3 regions of the Streptomyces sp. NPDC003016 genome follow, and region 1 is predicted to be linked to each of the others. Evidence: predicted binding sites of a transcription regulator. Region 1 holds the regulator's gene; each other region holds the start of a gene.

What was found. The regulator HrcA, encoded in region 1, represses chaperone genes, less so after heat shock. The targets are predictions, from matches to a motif close to TTNGCACTCNGNNNNNCNGAGTGCNAA.
Region 2: a site for HrcA is predicted at 2,137-2,163, ahead of groL (chaperonin GroEL). Genes of this name have one in related genera too.
Region 3: a site for HrcA is predicted at 2,106-2,132, ahead of groES (co-chaperone GroES). Genes of this name have one in related genera too.

Annotation. Positions count from the first base shown of each region.
Region 1 is NZ_JBSFTV010000003.1:165,646-170,619, forward strand. Features, by position in the region: gene ACWDZ4_RS03645 (16S rRNA (uracil(1498)-N(3))-methyltransferase) at 1-427, opposite strand, end outside; gene ACWDZ4_RS03650 (nitronate monooxygenase) at 424-1,506, opposite strand; gene dnaJ (molecular chaperone DnaJ) at 1,692-2,825, opposite strand; gene hrcA (heat-inducible transcriptional repressor HrcA) at 2,826-3,842, opposite strand; gene ACWDZ4_RS03665 (MBL fold metallo-hydrolase) at 4,027-4,767, shown strand; gene ACWDZ4_RS03670 (DUF3097 domain-containing protein) at 4,808-4,974, shown strand, end outside.
Region 2 is NZ_JBSFTV010000030.1:98,093-103,066, forward strand. Features, by position in the region: gene thrC (threonine synthase) at 1-1,000, shown strand, start outside; gene ACWDZ4_RS24815 (MoaD/ThiS family protein) at 1,074-1,349, shown strand; gene ACWDZ4_RS24820 (cold-shock protein) at 1,770-1,973, shown strand; gene groL (chaperonin GroEL) at 2,288-3,910, shown strand; gene ACWDZ4_RS24830 (S8 family peptidase) at 4,101-4,974, shown strand, end outside.
Region 3 is NZ_JBSFTV010000006.1:120,862-125,835, reverse strand. Features, by position in the region: gene ACWDZ4_RS07000 (NUDIX hydrolase) at 1-114, shown strand, start outside; gene ACWDZ4_RS06995 (polysaccharide deacetylase family protein) at 216-1,139, shown strand; gene ACWDZ4_RS06990 (polysaccharide deacetylase family protein) at 1,136-2,032, shown strand; gene groES (co-chaperone GroES) at 2,280-2,588, shown strand; gene groL (chaperonin GroEL) at 2,683-4,308, shown strand; gene ACWDZ4_RS06975 (ester cyclase) at 4,393-4,974, opposite strand, start outside.

The sequences.
Region 1 (4,974 bases):
TGCGCGACTGCTTGCCCGCCTCGCGCGCGGTGGCCCGCCACTTGGCGAGGGACTTGGCACCCCGGTCGCCGCGCCACTGCGTGATGCAGCGCGACGCCTGCCAGGGCACGATCGCGTCGACGCCGGTCTCCGTCATGGTCTCGACGGCCACCTCGCCGCGGTCGCCCTTGGGCAGCGCCTGGACGACGGTGATACGCGGGGACGGCTCCGGCTCCGCCGTCACGTCCGTCACCTCGACGACGAGCCGGTCCTTGCCCTCGGCGGCCACCACCACGGCCACCGCTCCCGTGCCCCGCCCGTCCGTCAGTACGACGTCCTCTCCCGCGTGCAGCCGCCGCACCGAGACGGCGTGCCGCCCCTCGGGGCCTTCCAGTACGTACGGCCCCTTCGCCGGTACGGCGTCGACGACGAACACCGGCGCCGTCATGCCGCGCCGCCCGCGCCGCGCAGGGCCAGCGCCGCGCGCGCCGCGTCGGTCTCGGCCGCGAGGACCTCGACCAGCTGCCCGGCGGGCATCTCGCGCGCCATCCGGTGCCCCTGCCCCGCCCACAGCGCCATGCCCTGGGGGTCGCCCGCCTTGGCCGCGGCCTTGCGCAGGCCGGAGGTGATGTGGTGCACCTGGGGGTAGGCGGCGGGGGCGTACGGGCCGTGCTCGCGCATGAAGCGGTTCACCAGGCCGCGGGCGGGGCGTCCCGAGAACGCCCGGGTGAGTTCCGTGCGGACGAACAGCGGGTTGGTCATGGCCTGCTTGTGCAGGACGTTGGCACCGGACTCGGGGCAGACCAGGAACGCCGTGCCGAGCTGCGCGGCGTCCGCGCCCAGCGCGAGGACCGCGGCGATCTGCGCGCCGCGCATCAGGCCGCCCGCCGCGACGATCGGCAGCTGCACGGTCTCGCGCACCTGTGTGACGAGGGACAGCAGGCCGATGCCCGCGCCGTCGTTCTGGGGGTCGTCGCGGTGCGTTCCCTGGTGGCCGCCGGCCTCGATGCCCTGGACGCACACGGCGTCGGCGCCGCTCCACTGCGCGACCTGGGCCTCTTCGGGCGTGGTGACGGTCACGACGGTGAGGGTGCCGGCCTTCGCGAAGGAGTCGAGGACGGGACGGGCGGGACAGCCGAAGGTGAAGGAGACGACGGGGACGGGATCGTCGAGGAGGATGGCGAGTTTGGCTTCGTAGCCGTCGTCGGTGCAGTTGTCGGATTCGCCGAGGGGGGTTTCGTACCAGTCGGCCTCACCGGCGAGCTGGTGGCGGTAGACCTCCACGGAGGCCGGGTCCGCGTGGTTCGGCTGCGGCATGAAGAGATTGACGCCGAAGGGCCGGCCGGTCAGGCCCCGCAGCTGCTTGATCTCCTCGTACATACCGTCCGCGGTCTTGTACCCGGCGGCGAGGAACCCGAGACCGCCGGCGTCACAGACGGCGGCGACGAGTTGAGGACTGGAGGCGCCGCCCGCCATGGGGGCCTGCACGATCGGATAACGGCAGAGATCGGTCAGTGCGGAGGACATGAACGCATAGTTTCATGCCCTCCGCACTGCGCCGAATCGCAGTACCCGTGGCGCCCCCGGAGCCCCGGCCGCGTGCCTGCCGCCCGTTGAACGCGTCCTTCAGACGCCAGAAGAGACCCTGCCGCCCCGGCTGACCGCATCCCCCGGAGGACAACCCCCGGACCCCCGGTCGGCCCCGCCCGCGCCTACCGCCCGTTGAACGCGTCCTTCAGACGCGAGAAGAGACCCTGCTGCCCCGGCTGGAACTGGCCCGTCGGGCGCTCCTCGCCGCGCAGCTTCGCGAGCTGGCGCATCAGGTCCTCCTGCTGCGGGTCCATCTTCGTGGGAGTGAGTACCTCCACGTGCACGATCAGGTCGCCGCGGCCACCGCCCCGCAGATGCGTGACACCGCGCCCGTGCAGCGGGATCGACTGACCGGACTGTGTACCCGGACGGACGTCGATCTCCTCCATCCCGTCGAGCGTCTCCAGCGGGCACTTCGTGCCCAGCGCCGCCGCCGTCATCGGGATGGTGACCGTGCAGTGCAGGTCGTCGCCGCGCCGCTGGAACACCGCGTGCGGCAGCTCGTGGATCTCGACGTACAGGTCACCGGCGGGGCCGCCACCGGGGCCGACCTCGCCCTCGCCCGCGAGCTGGATGCGGGTGCCGTTGTCGACACCGGCCGGGATCTTGACCGTCAGCGTCCGGCGCGAGCGCACGCGCCCGTCACCGGCGCACTCCGGGCACGGGGTCGGTACGACCGTGCCGAAGCCCTGGCACTGCGGGCAGGGACGCGAGGTCATGACCTGGCCCAGGAAGGACCGGGTGACCTGCGAGACCTCACCGCGGCCGCGGCACATGTCACAGGTCTGGGCGGAGGTGCCGGGTGCGGCACCCTCGCCCGAGCACGTCGTGCACACGACGGCCGTGTCGACCTGGATGTCCTTGGTCGTGCCGAAGGCCGCCTCGTTGAGGTCGATCTCCAGCCGGATCATCGCGTCCTGGCCGCGCCGCGTGCGCGACCTCGGGCCGCGCTGCGACGCCGTGCCGAAGAACGCGTCCATGATGTCCGAGAAGTTCCCGAAGCCGCCCTGGCCGAAGCCGCCGGCTCCGCCGCCCGCCTGCGAGAGGGGGTCGCCGCCGAGGTCGTAGACCTGCTTCTTCTGCGGGTCCGACAACACCTCGTACGCGGCGTTGATCTCCTTGAAGCGCTCCTGCGTCTTGGGATCGGGATTCACGTCCGGGTGGAGCTCGCGCGCCAGCCGCCGGAATGCCTTCTTGATCTCGTCCTGGGACGCGTCGCGGCGTACGCCGAGTACGGCGTAGTAGTCGGTGGCCACTTACGACTCCGCCAGGATCTGTCCGACGTAACGTGCCACTGCGCGTACCGCTCCCATCGTTCCGGGGTAGTCCATGCGGGTCGGTCCGACCACGCCGAGTTTGGCGACTGCTTCGTCGCCCGAACCGTAGCCGACCGCGACGACGGACGTGGAGCTGAGCCCCTCATGGGCGTTCTCGTGCCCGATTCGTACGGTCATGCCCGAGTCCGTTGCCTCACCCAGCAGCTTGAGGAGCACGACCTGCTCCTCCAGCGCCTCCAGCACGGGCCGGATGGTGAGGGGGAAATCATGCCCGAAGCGGGTCAGATTGGCGGTGCCGCCGATCATCAGCCGCTCCTCGGTCTCCTCGACCAGGGTCTCCAGGAGAGAGGACAGGACCGTCGAAACGGTTCCCCGGTCCTCCTTGTCGAAGGATTCGGGAAGGTCCTGCACCAGCTGCGGTACGTCCGCGAAGCGGCGTCCCACGACCCGGCTGTTGAGCCGGGCCCGCAGGTCCGCCAGGGACGTCTCGCCGAAGGGGGCGGGGCAGTCGATCATGCGCTGCTCGACCCGTCCGGTGTCCGTGATGAGCACGAGCATCAGACGGGCCGGGGCCAGCGAGAGGAGTTCCACGTGCCGCACCGTCGAGCGGGTCAGCGACGGGTACTGCACGACGGCGACCTGCCGGGTCAGCTGCGCGAGCAGCCGGACCGTACGGGCCACCACGTCGTCGAGGTCGACCGCCCCGTCCATGAAGTTCTGGATGGCGCGGCGCTCGGGCGACGACAGGGGCTTGACGCCCGCGAGCTTGTCGACGAAGAGCCGGTAGCCCTTGTCCGTCGGGATGCGCCCGGCGCTCGTGTGCGGCTGGGCGATGAAGCCCTCGTCCTCCAGGACGGCCATGTCGTTGCGGACCGTGGCCGGGGAGACGCCGAGCTTGTGCCGCTCGGTGAGCGCCTTGGAGCCGACGGGCTCCTCGGTGCCCACGTAGTCCTGGACGATGGCGCGCAGCACCTCGAGTCTGCGTTCGCTGAGCATCGCGCACACCTCCAGCTGTCGGTCGTTGGCGTCTGTCTGGCACTCGCTGCGGGGGAGTGCCAGCGATCCCCCGGGCCAGTGTACGGCGGCGGGGTACACACCTAGCAAGGGCGGCCGGTCACGTTGTCCCGCGACAGCCCTGTTCAGCGGGCAGGAACCCCGGGGATGGGACTAGCGTCACGGTATGGACGTCAGTTGGGAAGAGGCAGGCTGGGAACGGCTCGCACCGGGGGTGGGACGGCGGCGCATGCCGGTCTGGGACGCGACGGTGGGCCTGGTGACCGGGGGCGACGAGGGCGGCGGCTCCGCGCTGCTGGTCGACACGGGGTCGACGCTGCGCGAGGGCGCGGAGCTCCGTGCCCAGGCGCAGCGGCTTCTGGGCCCCGGCCGGAGAGTGACGCACATCGCTCTCACCCACCCCCACTTCGACCACGTCCTGGGCACGGCGGCGTTCGCGGGAGCCGAGGTGTACGGGGCGGTCGGCGTCGACGACCTCCTGCGGCGGGACCGGGAGGCGGTGCGGGACGACGCCGTGCGGCACGGGGTCGAGCGGAGCGCGGCGGCGGAGGCGGCGGACGTCCTGGTCGCGCCGCACCACCCGGTCTGCGGCGAGTGGACGCTGGACCTGGGCGGCGGCCGCCAGGTGCTGCTGGCGAACGTCGGCCCCGGACACAGCGGTCACGATCTGGCGGTACTGGTGCCGGGCAGCCCCGAGGTCGTCTTCTGCGGCGACCTGGTGGAGGAGTCGGGCGTCCCCCAGGCCGGCCCGGACGCCCACCCGTCGCACTGGCCGGCGGCCCTGGACCGGCTGCTCGCGCTGGGCGGCGAGGGCGCGGCGTACGTGCCGGGGCACGGGGCGGTGGTGGACGCGGCGTACGTCCGCGCGCAGCGCGACGCGCTGGCGACCCGTTTCGCCGTGTCGTGACGCGGGCCGCGGCCGCCCGGCTGTCGCTATCGTCGGCTGAATGCGCAGCCGACAGTACGGGCCCGATCTCACCCCGCCGTGGAAGAAGACCGCCCCCGTCCCCGAAGTCCCCGCCGAGGCCGATCTTGTCGTGGAGGAGGTCACCACCGGTTTCTGCGGTGCGGTGATCCGGTGCGAGAAGACGGCGCAGGGGCCGGTCGTGACCCT
Region 2 (4,974 bases), on a different contig from region 1:
GCTCGTCAAGGCCGACAACCTGGCCCGCGAGCTGGGTGTCACCGGCGGTCTGTACGTCAAGGACGACTCCGGCAACCCGACGCACTCCTTCAAGGACCGCGTCGTCGCCATCGCCGTCGAGGCCGCCCGCGCGTTCGGCTTCACCACGCTCTCCTGCTCCTCCACCGGCAACCTCGCCGGCGCGGTCGGCGCCGCCGCCGCGCGGGCCGGCTTCCGCTCGTGCGTGTTCATCCCGCACGACCTGGAGCAGGGCAAGGTCGTGATGGCCTCGGTCTACGGCGGCGACCTGGTCGGCATCGAGGGCAACTACGACGACGTCAACCGCTTCTGCTCCGAGCTCATCGGCGACCCGCTGGGCGAGGGCTGGGGCTTCGTCAACGTCAACCTGCGCCCGTACTACGGCGAGGGCTCCAAGACCCTGGCGTACGAGATCTGCGAGCAGCTCGGCTGGGAGATCCCGGACCAGCTCGTCATCCCGATCGCCTCGGGCTCGCAGCTCACGAAGATCGACAAGGGTCTCAAGGAGCTCATCGCCCTCGGCCTGGTCGAGGACAAGCCGTACAAGATCTTCGGCGCCCAGGCGGAGGGCTGCTCCCCGGTGTCGACGGCCTTCAAGGCCGGGCACGACGTCGTACGGCCGCAGAAGCCGAACACGATCGCCAAGTCGCTGGCGATCGGCAACCCGGCCGACGGCCCGTACGTCCTGGACATCGCCCGCCGTACGGGCGGCGCGGTGGAGGACGTCGACGACGAGCAGGTCGTGGAGTCGATCAAGCTGCTGGCCGAGACGGAGGGCATCTTCGCGGAGACCGCGGGCGGCGTGACCGTCGGCGTCACCAGGAAGCTCATCGAGGCCGGTCTGCTGGACCCGACCCTGACGACCGTGGTGCTCAACACGGGCGACGGCCTGAAGACCCTTGAGGCGGTGGCCCCGACCACGGGTCAGTCCGCCGTCATCCGTCCCAACCTGGACTCTTTCCGAGAGGCTGGCCTCGCGTGAGCGGGCGCAGCGAGCGAACCAAAAAGGAGGCGCGTCACGCTGTGCGTCTCCGAGCGCTAGCGAGGAGAAAAGCATGAGCGTCAACGTCCGCATCCCCACGATTCTCCGTACGTACACGGGCGGCAGGGCCGAGGTCGCGGCCGAGGGCGCGACCCTCGCCGAGGTCATCGCCGACCTGGAGAAGAACCACGCGGGCATCGCGGCCCGTGTCCTGGACGACCAGGGCAAGCTGCGCCGCTTCGTGAACGTGTACGTGAACGACGACGACGTGCGCTTCGAGCAGGGCCTGGAGACGGCCACGCCGGACGGCGCCGGCGTCTCGATCATCCCGGCCGTCGCCGGAGGCTGATCCGCCGCCGTACACCCGTCGTCACGCGCATTGCCCCCTCCGCCACAGAAGCGGAGGGGGCAATTCTGCATGGTTGAGCGGGGTAGAGTTGGGGAAGCCCCTTCCGCTGCCTTTGCCGGGCGCATATGAGAATGCGTCCCCGTGCGACAAGAAGCAGCCAAAGTGTTCGAGCCGATTGCCGCCAATGCGCGCCTTGTCCGGCCCGACTTGCCCTGAAAACCAGGGACTTCCTCATATTCGAGCGTTCGGCCGCGCCCAGTTTTCTCGTCGAATTGACCTGTTGCAGAGGGCAGTTGGGCAGATACATTCAGCCGCGGTCGACGCGTTCCGGCGCACGCCCTCTCCTGTCGGAGGGTGGAGATCTGACCCGGGTCCGCGAAGTGCGGTCCCGTGCAAGGGCCAGTAATAGGGGAGTTAGGCATGGCTCAGGGCACCGTCAAGTGGTTCAACGCGGAGAAGGGGTACGGCTTCATCGCGGTCGACGGTGGTGCGGATGTTTTCGTCCACTACAGCGCGATCCAGATGGACGGGTACCGCACCCTTGAAGAGGGGCAGCGAGTCGAATTCGAGATCTCGCAGGGCCAGAAGGGTCCGCAGGCGGACATGGTCAAGCTCGCCGTCTGATCCCGGCGCGATCGGCCACCGACGCACTCACGCAGGAAGGGCCTGTACCCACACCGGGTACGGGCCCTTCCTGCGTGCCGCGCGCCCCGGGGACGCCTGTCCACATCCGAGGGGGACGCTTGCACTCGAGGGGGTCGAGTGCTAATCATTGGCGTTAGCACTGTTAGCACTCTCCCAGTGAGAGTGACAGAAGGACCGGGCCGGTGAGGCCCGCAGGCCGGGTGGGACAAGGAAAACCACCCGGCAGGCTGGCCGTCCGTCGCGGGCGCCACTCGGTCCGGAGAATCCACCCCAGTCCGGGAGGACCACTTCACATGGCCAAGATCATCGCGTTCGACGAGGAGGCACGGCGCGGTCTCGAGCGCGGGATGAACCAGCTCGCCGACGCCGTCAAGGTCACCCTCGGCCCCAAGGGCCGCAACGTCGTCCTCGAGAAGAAGTGGGGCGCCCCCACGATCACCAACGATGGTGTTTCCATCGCCAAGGAGATCGAGCTCGAGGACCCGTACGAGAAGATCGGCGCCGAGCTGGTCAAGGAAGTCGCGAAGAAGACCGACGACGTAGCCGGTGACGGCACGACGACCGCGACTGTCCTCGCCCAGGCTCTGGTCCGCGAGGGCCTGCGCAACGTCGCCGCCGGCGCCAACCCGATGGCCCTCAAGCGCGGCATCGAGAAGGCCGTCGAGGCCGTCTCCGCCGCTCTCCTTGAGCAGGCCAAGGACGTGGAGACCAAGGAGCAGATCGCTTCGACGGCCTCCATCTCCGCCGCCGACACCCAGATCGGCGAGCTCATCGCCGAGGCGATGGACAAGGTCGGCAAGGAAGGCGTCATCACCGTCGAGGAGTCGCAGACCTTCGGTCTGGAGCTTGAGCTCACCGAGGGCATGCGCTTCGACAAGGGCTACATCTCGGCGTACTTCGCCACCGACATGGAGCGCATGGAGTCGTCGCTCGACGACCCGTACATCCTGATCGTCAACTCCAAGATCTCCAACGTGAAGGACCTCCTTCCGCTGCTGGAGAAGGTCATGCAGTCGGGCAAGCCGCTGCTGATCATCGCGGAGGACGTCGAGGGCGAGGCGCTGTCCACGCTCGTCGTCAACAAGATCCGTGGCACCTTCAAGTCCGTCGCCGTCAAGGCTCCGGGCTTCGGTGACCGCCGCAAGGCCATGCTCGGCGACATCGCCATCCTCACCGGTGGCACCGTCATCTCCGAGGAGGTCGGCCTCAAGCTGGAGAACGCCGGTCTCGACCTGCTCGGCCGCGCCCGCAAGGTCGTCATCACCAAGGACGAGACGACGATCGTCGACGGCGCCGGTGAGAGCGACCAGGTCCAGGGTCGCGTCAACCAGATCCGTGCCGAGATCGAGAACTCCGACTCGGACTACGACCGCGAGAAGCTCCAGGAGCGTCTGGCGAAGCTGGCCGGCGGCGTGGCCGTCATCAAGGCCGGCGCCGCCACCGAGGTCGAGCTCAAGGAGCGCAAGCACCGCATCGAGGACGCGGTGCGCAACGCCAAGGCCGCCGTCGAGGAGGGCATCGTCGCCGGTGGTGGCGTGGCTCTGCTCCAGGCCACGGCCGTCTTCGAGAAGCTCGAGCTCACGGGTGACGAGGCCACCGGCGCCAACGCCGTGCGTCTCGCGCTGGAGGCCCCGCTCAAGCAGATCGCCGTCAACGGTGGTCTCGAGGGTGGCGTCATCGTCGAGAAGGTGCGCAACCTGCCGATCGGTCACGGCCTGAACGCCGCGACCGGCGAGTACGTCGACATGATCGCCGAGGGCATCATCGACCCGGCGAAGGTCACGCGCTCCGCGCTGCAGAACGCCGCGTCGATCGCCGCGCTGTTCCTCACCACGGAGGCGGTCATCGCCGACAAGCCCGAGAAGGCCGGTGCCCCCGCGGGCGGCGGCATGCCGGGCGGTGACATGGACTTCTGATCCCTCCAGGATCAGCAGCTCCATCGCTGTACCGCTGTACGCGACCGAGGGCGGCACTCCCACTGCGGGGGTGCCGCCCTCGGGCGTTTCCGCCCGCATGCGTTTCACTACTCTGTGTATTCAAACCACCGCACCGAGCGATTGTGAGTGATCGTTTCTGCATGGTGCCATCGTGACCATGCCACATCCCATGAGGATCGCCCTCGCGGCCGCCGTCACGGCGGTCCTGGCGCTCGCAGGTCCGTTGTCCGCCGCAACAGCACAGCCCGCCGATACGGCTCCCGCCCCGCTCCGTCTCGCCGACCGGCCCGTCCCGGGCCAGTACCTCGTCGCCATGAAACCCGCGTCGGACGTCGCCGGAGCCGCGCGGAAGGCCGGCGTCACCCCCCTGTTCAGCTTCGAGAAGGTGCTGAACGGCTTCGCGGCCGAGCTCACGGACGCCCAACTCGCCACCGTACGGGCCGACCCGAACGTGACGGCCGTGGAGCAGGACGCCGAGGTCACCGCGTCCGCGCCCGCCGCGTCCTGGGGCCTGGACCGTATCGACCAGCGCACCCTGCCGCTCGACGGCCGGTTCACCACCGAGGCGACCGGTGCCGGAGGCACCGCGTACATCCTCGACACCGGTATCGACTACCGCCATGCCGAGTTCGAGGGGCGCGCCAGGTCCGGCTTCGACGCCTTCCCGGCCCAGCGGAGGTTCGGAAGGGACTGCAACGGCCACGGCACACACGTCGCGGGCACGGTGGGCGGCGCGACGTACGGCGTGGCGCGCGAGGCGGACCTCGTCAGCGTCCGGGTCCTCGACTGCGAGGGCAGGGGCAGCAACGCCACGGTCATCGCCGGATTCGAATGGACGGCGTCGCACGCCGCGCAGGACCCTGCGCGGCCGGCCGTGCTCAACGGATCGCTCGGCGGCGAGCGCTCCCGCCTGGTGAACAAGGCCGCCACCGCCCTCTCGGACAGCGGCGTCCTGCCGGTCGTCGCGGCGGGCAACGAGGCGGCGGACGCCTGCGGCGTCTCCCCGGCGTCGGCGCGGCGCGTGGTCACGGTCGCCGCGTCCG
Region 3 (4,974 bases), on a different contig from region 1:
GTCGCGGCCGCCCGCTGGTGGTCACGGGAGGAGCTGGCCGACGGGATCCGGCGCGGGGAGGTGCGCGACGGGTTCACGCTCGCCGCGCTGGGGGTGGCCGCGGCGCACGGCTGAACGCCCCCGGTGCGCGGGGCTTCGGCCGCCCGGGGGACGGCGGGCTCTTCGCGCGGGTGTCGGCCGGGAACGGGGGGCGCGCGCTGGCAGTATGCGGCGCCATGCGACTAGTACGACAAAAGGCAAAAAGAGCTGGAAGGGGGTACGCGGCGGGGCTCGGTGTACTGCTGGCCGCCTCTCTCGTCGCCGCCGGCTGCGCCACGCCCTCCGCCGAGCCCCCCGAGCCCGCCGCGCCGGCCCCCGGCCAGCAGCAGGTGCACCGCGCGGGCCCCGCCGGCTCCCTCGCCGTGTACGCCGAGCGGCTGCGGCGTGCCCAGATCGCGCGTGTCGCCGCCGCCAGGAAGTGGGGGCTGGCGCAGACCCCGCTCGTCGCGCCCCCGCCGCCCGCCGTGAAGCCGAGGATCACCACGCGCAAGGGGTTCGAGGCCGGGCGCGGGCTGCCGCCCGTGTTCACCACCGTCCCGGTCGACGAGCGGGTCGTCTTCCTGACGATGGACGACGGCGCGGAGAAGGACCCGAAGCTGTTGCGGATGATGACCGAGCTGGGCATCCCCTACAGCGCTTTCCTCAGCGACTACCTGGTGCGCGAGAACTACGGATACTTCGAGCGCATGCAGGCGCGCGGCGTCGCCCTGCACAACCACACCCTCAACCACCGCTACATGCCCGGCCTCACCTACGCCCAGCAGAAGCGCGAGATCTGCGGCATGCAGGCCGTCATCGAGAAGCGGTTCGGCAAGCGGCCCCGGCTCTTCAGGCCGCCGTACGGCAACTACAACGCCGACACCCTGCGCGCCGCCCGCGCCTGCGGCGTGAAGGCCGTGCCGCTGTGGGCCGCCGAGGCGTTCCCCGACCGGATGGAGTGGCGGGAGTGGGACCGGGACCTGCATCCCGGCGACATCATCCTCACGCACTTCCGCGGCAGGGAGCAGTGGAAGGGAACCATGCCGGACATGATCCGGCGGGTCATGAAGACGGTCACCGCCAAGGGGTACGCCGTGGCCAGGCTGGAGGACTACCTGTGAGGCGTGCGCACCGGCCGCTGACCGGGCTGCTGGCGGCCGGTGCGCTCGCACTCGCCGGATGCGCGCAGTCCGTGGAACCGGCCGAGCGGCTCGGCGGGAAGGCGGTGCGCGGTGTCGCGCCGGAGGGGCGGGAGGCGGGGGCCGCGGGGACCGAGGCCCTCCGGACGCCCGACGGGCAGCCACACGGCGGGCAGGCGCACGGCGGGCAGCCGCACGGCGGTCCGGCGCCGCGGTCCGGGGCGTCGTACGCGCGGTGGGGGCTGCGGGAGCCGCTCCGTCCGGCGCCGGCGCCCCCGGCCCGCACACCGGACCGGCCCTTCGTCGTGGACCGCGTACCGACCCGCGACAAGGTCGTCTTCCTCACCTTCGGCGACGGCGCCGCACAGGACTCCGCGTTCGTGCGGCTGGTCGGCGAACTGAACCTGCCGGTCAGCGTGTTCCTGACGGACGGCACGGCCTCGCCCGGGCACAGCCGCTTCGACCGGCCGAGGCGGGCGGGCGGCGGCCCCGGCACGGTGCAGAACCACGGGGTCGGCCACGTCTACCTGCCCGGTCTGCCGTACACCGGGCAGCGCGCCCAGATCTGCGGCCAGCGGGACCGCCTGGAGGCCCGCTTCGGCACCAGGCCGCGGCTCTTCAGGCCGCCGTACGGGGCGTACAACAACCAGACGCTGCGGGCGGCGGGCGACTGCGGGGCCGACGCGGTGGTGCTGTGGCGGGCTTCGGCACACGAGGGCGCCCTGCGGTACGCGCGGGGCGACCGGCTGCGGCCGGGCGACATCGTGCACGCGCACTCCCGCAAGCCCGGGGGGCTCACGGAGACGACGGTGCGGGTGCTGCGCCGCGTCCAGGAACAGGGGTTCACGGTGGCGAGGCTGGAGGACTACCTCTGAGGAGGACCGCCTCCGACGCGGCCGGACGCCGGGCCCGGGACACCGGGGCCGGGACGCGCGCGGCGGCGCTGAATTGGCACTCGGCTTGACCGAGTGCTAACCACGTCATAGTCTCGGCGTTGGCACTCTCCACCGGTGAGTGCCAATAGTAGCGACGGGCAGGTCCGGCACCCGCGACGACGGATCCACCTGGTCGCCACCCCACATCAGTTAACCCCGTGAGATCTCCGAAGGGGGAGACCGGACCGTGACGACCACCAGCTCCAAGGTTGCCATCAAGCCGCTCGAGGACCGCATTGTGGTCCAGCCGCTCGACGCCGAGCAGACCACCGCCTCTGGCCTGGTCATTCCGGACACCGCCAAGGAGAAGCCCCAGGAGGGCGTCGTCCTGGCCGTGGGCCCGGGCCGCTTCGAGAACGGCGAGCGCCTGCCGCTCGACGTATCCGTCGGCGATGTCGTGCTGTACAGCAAGTACGGCGGCACCGAGGTGAAGTACAGCGGCGAGGAGTACCTCGTCCTCTCGGCTCGCGACGTGCTCGCGATCATCGAGAAGTAACTCGCCCCAAGATTGCTTTTGATCTGCGCCCCTGGCCCCCTGCGATTGCCGGGCGGCCCGGGGCGCATTTCGTTTGAGAGGACAGAGAAGCTCCATGGCGAAGATTCTGAAGTTCGACGAGGACGCCCGTCGCGCCCTCGAGCGCGGCGTCAACAAGCTTGCCGACACGGTCAAGGTGACGATCGGCCCCAAGGGCCGCAACGTCGTCATCGACAAGAAGTTCGGCGCCCCCACCATCACCAACGACGGTGTCACGATCGCGCGCGAGGTCGAGCTCGACGACCCGTACGAGAACCTGGGCGCCCAGCTCGTGAAGGAGGTGGCGACCAAGACCAACGACATCGCGGGTGACGGCACCACCACCGCCACCGTGCTGGCCCAGGCGCTGGTCCGCGAGGGCCTGCGCAACGTCGCCGCCGGTGCTTCCCCGGCCGCCCTGAAGAAGGGCATCGACGCCGCGGTCAAGGCGATCTCCGAGGACCTCCTCGCGAACGCCCGTCCGATCGACGACAAGTCCGACATCGCCGCCGTGGCCGGGCTCTCCGCCCAGGACTCGCAGGTCGGCGAGCTCATCGCCGAGGCGATGGACAAGGTCGGCAAGGACGGTGTCATCACCGTCGAGGAGTCCAACACCTTCGGCCTGGAGCTCGACTTCACCGAGGGCATGGCCTTCGACAAGGGCTACCTCTCGCCGTACATGGTGACCGACCAGGAGCGTATGGAGGCCGTCCTCGACGACCCGTACATCCTGATCCACCAGGGCAAGATCGGCTCGATCCAGGACCTGCTGCCGCTGCTGGAGAAGGTCATCCAGGCCGGCGCCTCCAAGCCGCTGCTGATCATCGCCGAGGACGTCGAGGGCGAGGCCCTGTCGACCCTGGTCGTCAACAAGATCCGTGGCACCTTCAACGCCGTCGCGGTGAAGGCTCCCGGCTTCGGTGACCGCCGCAAGGCCATGCTCGGCGACATCGCCACCCTCACCGGTGCGACCGTCATCGCCGAAGAGGTCGGCCTCAAGCTCGACCAGGCCGGTCTCGACGTGCTGGGCTCCGCCCGCCGCGTGACCGTCACCAAGGACGACACGACGATCGTCGACGGCGGCGGCAACGCCGACGAGGTGACCGGCCGCGTCAACCAGATCAAGGCCGAGATCGAGTCCACGGACTCCGACTGGGACCGCGAGAAGCTCCAGGAGCGCCTCGCGAAGCTGGCCGGCGGCGTGTGCGTGATCAAGGTCGGCGCCGCCACCGAGGTGGAGCTGAAGGAGAAGAAGCACCGTCTGGAGGACGCCATCTCCGCGACCCGCGCCGCGGTCGAGGAGGGCATCGTCTCCGGTGGTGGCTCCGCTCTGGTCCACGCCGCCAAGGTGCTCGAGGGCGGCCTGGGCAAGACCGGCGACGAGGCCACCGGTGTCGCGGTCGTCCGCCGCGCCGTCGTCGAGCCGCTGCGCTGGATCGCCGAGAACGCCGGCCTCGAGGGCTACGTCATCACCGCCAAGGTGAGCGAGCTCGACAAGGGCCACGGCTTCAACGCCGCGACCGGCGAGTACGGCGACCTGGTCAAGGCCGGCGTCATCGACCCGGTCAAGGTCACCCGCTCCGCGCTGGAGAACGCCGCGTCCATCGCGTCGCTGCTGCTCACGACCGAGACCCTGGTCGTCGAGAAGCCGGCCGAGGAAGAGGCGGACGCCGGACACGGCGGCCACGGCCACAGCCACTGACGTCGTACGACGTGTGAAGGCCCCCGTTCCCACCGCCCGGCGGTGGGAACGGGGGCCTCGTACGTCCGGTGCAGCCGCCCCGGTTCAGCCGAGTGCGCCCAGCTGCCGCATCAGGCCCAGCGCGTCCATGTGCCACCAGCCTTCCTGGATCATCCCGTCCTGGAAGCGGAAGATCGTGGTGCCGGTCATGGTGCACTGCTTGCCGGTGGGCGCGATGCCCATGAAGTCGCCCTTGTGCATGCCGGTCCACGTCCACAGCGTGGCCACGTCGTCGCCCTCCGACACCTGCTTGTCGAGGTCGAAGCCGAAGTCGAAGGCATTGCGCCAGCCGGTCACGTCACTGCGGATGACGTCGGTCCCGACCGCCGTGTCCTCCTCCTTGAGGACGTCGTGGTCCCGGTAGTCGGCCGCGAACAGTTCGTCAACGATGTCGAAGTTGCCCCCGGCGGCCACCTCGTGGAAGAAACGGCGGGCGGTCGCCGCGTTCAGCTGCTCGTCACGGACGACGTCGAGGTCCGTGAACGAGGGCATCCCGTCGCAGAGCGCCGCCATCTCCTGGAAGATCCGGTCGGTCTCCGGCAGGTGGGAGTTCTTCATCGCCTCTTCGTGCGACGGGAACTCGACGATCTCGACGTAGTGGTTCGCCTGCGAGCGGTCCTTGCCGAT